Regions from separate parts of the Cetobacterium sp. genome, predicted to be linked through region 3. Evidence: riboswitches for the same ligand, from Rfam matches in the RefSeq annotation. Region 3 holds a riboswitch; each other region holds the start of a gene.
What was found. A riboswitch is a leader RNA that binds a small molecule or an ion and turns the genes downstream of it on or off. The one in region 3 is predicted to bind cobalamin.

Region 1 (2,274 bases), on a different contig from region 3:
GTAGATATCAATATTTTCATGTAAATTTAACTTATTATAGTTAATTTCTCTTAACTTAGATGTTAATTCATCTTTTTTTTCAATAGCTTTTTTAAATTTTTTATCAACTTTTTGAGACTCTTCAACAAGAATTTTTGTGGGGATACATCCTACGTTTATACAAGTTCCTCCATACATTTTTTTATCTTTTTCAACTAGAGCTACTTTTTTTCCTTTATTTGCTAAAAATCCAGCGAGAGTTTTTCCCCCTTTACCAAAACCAATTATAATAGCATCATAATTTTTAGCGTTTAAAATATCACATTTTTTCATAATAACACTTCCTTTTTATATCTAATTTCAATACATTTAGAATACAATTTTATTCATGACTTGTAAATTAGTTACAAAAAAGTAACTACCAGGAATTTTCAAAAAATTAAAACACGCCCAAATTTAATCTTAAGGCGTGTAGTATTAAACAGTATTATTTTTATTTTATAAGTCAATTTAAAGATTTATTTTCGGATATATTTAAATTATTCCTAATTTTTTTCAAGCTATCCAAAAATCTATTTTTTCTATTTATATAATACACAACTTGTCTTTTCCATGGATCAACTTCAAATAAATCTTTACTTAAAGAGTAGTAATATTCTTGACAAAACTTCATGTACTCTTTATAAAAAACTTTTAGATTAATGATATTCTTGTATTTTTTTAAGTAAAATAATAGTAACTGTTCTTGTGGTGTCATCTTTATAATATAGTGTAAAAACTCTTCCGATCCACTCATTGCAGACAGATTTTGTTCTAGAAATTTTGTTAAGTCTTGATAAGTTTTGAAAGTATGTATAAACTTATCAAATTCTTTAAATTTATTATAATCCCATTTTAAGTCTTTCCTCATCTCTCTCACTCCCTTAAATGTAGAGAAGAAGACAAAAAATCTATCGAACATTAAAGTCCATTAGATTTTATTACACACTTGTCCACTCCTAACAATTTTTGTGTAGTTTTTAGGTAAGTCTCCTGACTTAGATTCGCTTTACTCCTGCCCTTCCCAGATTTTCTTCCAGTGGTTCTATGCAGTTTCATCCTCATTACAGTAGCGGAGGCTGTGTAGGATTTACACCTACTTCCTTGTTATGCCTAAGCACCTAAAAACTTTTATTTAGTTTCATAGTAATTTTATATCTTATTTTAAATTATTTGTCAAATAGTTTTAACTTCAGTCTGGTATTTTTAATCTATATCAGCTACACTATCTAATATATATGTTGGTTTATACACACTCTTACTGTCCTTTGTGGCTTCTCCTGTTAAAACAAGTATTGTGTCACAGCCATTGATATACCCTGAAGCTATATCCGTATATAATCTATCTCCTACTATAACAGTTTCTTCTTTCGATAAATTCAAATTTTTTAGTGCATAATCTAACATGACTTTTTTTGGTTTTCCAAAATATTTTGGTGTTTTCTTTGTGCATAATTCAATTATATTGCAAATAGCTCTACAGTCTGGTAAAAATACTCCACCTTCCACTGGATAAACCAAATCTTCATTTGCCGCTAAGTACTCTACATTCCCATGTAAAAGTTTACAGGCGACCTCTAATTTTTTATAATTCAGCTCCGAGTCGAGTGTTACCACAACTATATCAATTTCAGAAAAATTGAACTCATCTTTTTCATCAAAAATTTGGATTCCCATCTCTTTACAATACTCTTTAAACTCTTTTGTTCCTACCATGAATATTTTTCTATTTTTACAGTTATTTGCCAAGTAATCTGCCAAGACAACCCCAGCAGTTATTATTTCCTTCAGCTCAGCTTCAACTCCCAATTTTTTAAATTTTTCAATATAACTTTTTGGATTATTAGAGGAATTATTTGTATAAAATCCTATCTTTTTTCCACACTTTCGTAGCTCCTCTATCTTCTCCTTAGCCCCAGGAATTAAAATATTTCCCAAAACTATTGTTCCATCTACATCAAACAAGTATCCTTTGTAGTCTTTCATCTTAATTTTTACTCCTTTTTTACCAACCTATTTCTAGTTGCTTTCTTATTTCTTACCATAGTTATAACTTTTCTTTCAAGTATTTTCATTACTATCAACGTTATAACTACAATTAAAAAAACTGCTGTAGATAGAAATACGAAACCATATCCAATAGCTAAGCCAATAGCTGCTGTTATCCACAAGGTAGCTGCTGTTGTTATCCCTGAAATTTTATCATTTGAATAAACTATCACTCCTCCGCCTATAAAACCTACCCCTGTGACAACT
Region 2 (2,274 bases), on a different contig from region 3:
TAAGCCTAAAACGATCAACTAGAAGTAAAAAAGATAAAATAATTCCCATAGTGACCCCATCTTTTATATATAGGTAACCTCCAGCAAGAATGATAATAAGTTGGGTTATATTTGAGTAAAAAGTTACCCCTGAAACAATTAAACTAGAGGGAGTCATATTTTTCTTTTCACTTTCTAAAAGTGTATCATTTTTTTCAAAAAATCTTTTTTGTGCGTAGTCTTCTAAATTGTTGTCCTTTAAAAAAAAGATAGTTCGTAAAATGTCGTGAAGATTGGCAGATAATAAGCCTGAATTCTTTCTAACATTTCTGTGACCTAGTTTCATTTTTTTATTTTCTCTATAAACAAATATTAGTGTTAGAGGCAGAGGAAAAAGAGTAATTAGTGAAAGTTTTAAATCAAAGTCCATCATTATAATAATAGATGCGATAATAGTTATAACAGAAAATATAAAATCCTCTAGTCCTCTATGGCAAAGGGTTGATACGCTATCTAAGTCATTGATAACTCTAGATATTAAATCTCCACTTTGATTTTTTTTAAAAAATTCACTCGGTTGATTTAAAAGTTTTTTTAGTAAATCGTTTCTCATATTTTGTTTTATCTTACTACCCATTAATTTCCCATTTGCTTGAGAGTTTACCGCAAAAATCAGACGCAAAATATAAAGGATAATCAATACGATAGAAAATTTAAGTAATAGATTAATATTTTTAGAGGGAAGGGCATCATCTATTAAATTTTTTATTAAAAGTGGAGAGTATACGTCGATAGCGGTCATAGCTAATCTTACACTTAAAAATAGAATTAGAAGTTTACTTTCTTTTTTTAAATAGTAAATAAGAGTTCCAAAAGATGTTTTTTTCATAAAAATTTCTCCTTAATATACATTTATTTCTAAATCAATAGTAACTTTTTTTTTATATAAAAGTCAATACTTCTAGATATAAATAATATAAATAATAGATGATTATGTTATAAATTTTAGATAATTTGATTGAAATTTGTACTATAAAATGTTAAGATTAGTTAGATAAAAATGTAATGGTTCGATTTGATTAAAAGGGAATTGAGTGGAAATCTCAAACGGTCCCGCCACTGTATAGAGGATGAAAACAGTATTACCACTGAGGATAAAAACCTTGGGAAGGGCTGTGAGTAGGATGAATCTAAGTCAGGAGACCTGCCATTATTTAATTCTGCGAGGACAGAGAAGGTAAAATTTTTACACTTCTCTTTTAGTATTTACAAAAGGGAGGTTTTTTTTATTGGTGAAGAATTTTTTATTTAAAATAATATAGAATAAGATAAAATAGGGAGATTGGAGATGAATTTTTACAAAAATATGCAAAAAGGCGCCATTGTAGCAGCGCATTTTGGAACAACGCATGAGGACACAAAAGAAAAAACAATAGATATAATAAATAAAAAGTTAGAAGAAGAGTTTAAGCAACTTGATTTTTTTCAAATTTATACCTCAAGAATCATAAATAGAATACTTTCGAAAAGTGGCAAAGAGAAGTTAGATACAACTCAAATTTTGGAGAGATTGATAGAGCAAGGGTATCAACATGTAATTATTCAACCTACATATATAATAAATGGTACAGAAATGGAAGCTTTAAAAAGAGAGGTGGAGAAGTTTTCTGACAAATTTGAAGATATTAGAGTTGGAACTCCATTGTTGACGGAAATGGAAGATTATTTTAATCTGATTGATGTTATAGAAAAAGAGATAGGCCCTTTAAAAGAGGATGAAGGTGTAGTTATGATAGGACATGGGACAGAACATCCGGCATTATCAGCATATCCTATGTTAGCTTATATAGTTAGAGATTTAGAAAAACCTATATATATCGGAACAATTGCAGGTTATCCGGGAATAGAGAATATTGTGAGAGAATTAAAGAGAGACAATAAGAAAAAAGTGACTTTGATGCCTCTTATGTTTGTAGCTGGAGATCACGCCAAAAACGATATAGCTAAAGAATGGAAAGAGGATTTAGAAAAGAGTGGATTTGAGGTAGAGATAAATTTGAAGGGGTTAGGAGAGATTGAATCCATTCAAAATATTTTCATAGAAAAAGCAAAAGTTTTAGAAAATTGCCAACCAGAAGATATACTGATAAAAAAAGCTGAGTATGCTAGAGGAAGAAAAGCTTCTCATTAATTTTGGAAAGGAGAAAGTATGAAAAAGCTATTACTACTACTCTTATTGATAACTTCTTTAAGTTTTTCTAAAGAAGATATAAGAGCGGTTTCGACATCACAGTT
Region 3 (2,274 bases):
TCTTTAGTTGGGGCAATAGCGATTGGACTTTTGGGAATTTCTCTTTTTAGAAATGTTACAGAATTGGGAGGGGATGCAGAAAAAATATTTATTTATATGATAAAAGAGCTATTTAATCCTTGGGTAGCGGGAGTTTTATTAGCTGCAATTCTATCTGCAATTATGTCAACAATAGATTCCCAGCTGTTAGTTTCATCAACTACCTTAACAGAAGACTTTTATAGATATATGAAAAAAGATGTTTCTGATAAAGAAATTATGTGGGTTGGAAGGCTGTGTGTAGTAGTGATAGCCTTGTTGGCACTACTATTTGCGCTAAATCAAAATGCTAAAGTATTATCATTGGTCGCTTATGCTTGGGGAGGGTTTGGAACAATATTTGGACCAGCAATAATATCGGTACTTTATTTTAAAAATGTGAATAATAAAAGTGTTCTGGCAGGAATTTTGGTTGGAATGTTTGTATTTTTAATGTGGAAAGTTTTGGGGTTAGACAGTTATATGTATGAACTATTACCAGGATTTTTTAGTAACTTAATCACAGTTTATATAGTAGAAAAAGTGATTTTTAAAAGTATAGTTAGTGTAGGGTGCAAAGTTACTTAGCACCCTTTTCTAAATTTAGTAGATGAGACTTTAGAGATAAGCCATAGGCATATCCAGTCAATTTGCCATTGGAGCCAATAACTCTATGGCAAGGAATAACTATGGGAATAGGATTTTTATTGTTTGCTAAACCTACCGCTCTGCACGCCTTAGGATTACCGATAGCGATAGCAATATCTTTGTATGTTTTAACTTCACCGTATGGAATATCGAGTAAAGCTTTCCAAACATTTTTTTGAAACTCTGTTCCAATGGGATTTATTTTAAAAGTAAATTCTTTACGACGTCCATTTAGAAATTCCAAAATCTCCTTAGAAGCTTGAGCTAAAGAGCTCGTAAGTTTAAAAGTTCTATTTGAAGTAGGATTATTGAGCTCAATCTTAATAATTTCATGATTTAATTCTTCGATTTTAAGTAAACCAAATGGAGTGTCAAAAATATAGAAAAAACCTGGAATAATATTTTTCATACAACTCTCCTCAAAAACTTTATTAAAATTGTACTAAAAAAATATAAATAAATCAAGGTTAATTTAAAATATATATTGTTCATTTATTGTTTAAAACTTTTAAAAATAAAGTATTTATAGTATAATAAGGCGTTATGGTTTTATAAATTAAAAGGGAATTAAGTGAGAAGCTTAAACGGTCACGCCACTGTAAAACGGACAAAAATAGATGAACCACTGGGAAACTGGGAAGGGCTATTGGAGGAGGAAGTTGAGTCAGGATACCTGCCATAAAATAAACTGCGAGTGACAGATTTGGGAGGATTAAATTAAATGGAAAAAAGATTTTATATTATTGGTTTACTTCTTGCATCTACTTTAACAATGGGACAAGAAAAGGTTATAAAGCTAGATGAGAGTGTTATAACAAGTGAGAATACGGAAACAACGGTGGCAAGTATACCTAGAAATGTAACTGTATTAACAGGCGAAGAGATAACACAAAGAGGAGCTAAAACAGTAGCAGAAGCTTTAAAATTGGTATCAAGTGTCATTGTAAAAGAGATGGGTGGGACAGACGCTGCTTTTGATGTAAGAGGTCAGGGGGCAACAGCAAAATCAAATGTTATAGTACTGGTTGATGGAGCACCAATTAATTCAATAGATTTATCTGGATATCAAACAAGTAATATACCAGTTAATAGTATTGAAAGGATTGAGGTGATACCTTCTGGAGGATCGGTTTTATATGGAGATGGAGCGGTTGGTGGAACAATCAATATTATAACAAAAGCACCAGAAGATAGGAAAAACTATGGAAGTTTGAATAGTGAGATAGGATCGTATGGATTAAAAAAACAGCAAGTTACATACGGTACTAAAATAGGAGAAAGATTTTTAGTAGAAGTAGATTATTTGAGAAGAGAAAAAGATGGATATAGAGACTATTCTAAAGATAATTTGGAAAGCTTTGGGTTTAGAAGCAGATATAAACTTGATGAAGGGGAGTTAAAAGTTAAATATAACTACTCAAAGAATGATTTTAAAGCGCCGGGAGCGTTAAACAAGGATGAAGTTAATGAGGATAGAACACACTCCAACCCAAATGCGTGGAGAATTGATGGAAAAACAGAGAAAAATAATTTTGTAGGAGATTATCTATATAACATAAATTCTGATTTAGAGTTCAAATTATTAGGAAGGTATGCTCATGAAAATTA

Region 1: another riboswitch for cobalamin. It lies ahead of ACWI69_RS00750 (hypothetical protein); the one in region 3 lies ahead of ACWI69_RS04470 (TonB-dependent receptor).
Region 2: another riboswitch for cobalamin. It lies ahead of ACWI69_RS02605 (sirohydrochlorin cobaltochelatase); the one in region 3 lies ahead of ACWI69_RS04470 (TonB-dependent receptor).

What each region holds. Positions count from the first base shown of each region.
Region 1 covers NZ_CDRRQU010000002.1:44,203-46,476, reverse strand. Annotated here, with positions in the region: gene ACWI69_RS00755 (FAD-dependent oxidoreductase) at 1-312, opposite strand, end outside; gene ACWI69_RS00750 (hypothetical protein) at 485-889, opposite strand; cobalamin riboswitch at 985-1,158, opposite strand; gene ACWI69_RS00745 (HAD-IIA family hydrolase) at 1,225-2,004, opposite strand; gene ACWI69_RS00740 (MgtC/SapB family protein) at 2,013-2,274, opposite strand, start outside.
Region 2 covers NZ_CDRRQU010000006.1:29,181-31,454, reverse strand. Annotated here, with positions in the region: gene ACWI69_RS02610 (ABC transporter ATP-binding protein) at 1-868, opposite strand, end outside; cobalamin riboswitch at 1,029-1,205, shown strand; gene ACWI69_RS02605 (sirohydrochlorin cobaltochelatase) at 1,328-2,170, shown strand; gene ACWI69_RS02600 (ABC transporter substrate-binding protein) at 2,189-2,274, shown strand, end outside.
Region 3 covers NZ_CDRRQU010000012.1:35,153-37,426, reverse strand. Annotated here, with positions in the region: gene putP (sodium/proline symporter PutP) at 1-606, shown strand, start outside; gene ACWI69_RS04475 (methylated-DNA--[protein]-cysteine S-methyltransferase) at 599-1,075, opposite strand; cobalamin riboswitch at 1,194-1,361, shown strand; gene ACWI69_RS04470 (TonB-dependent receptor) at 1,388-2,274, shown strand, end outside.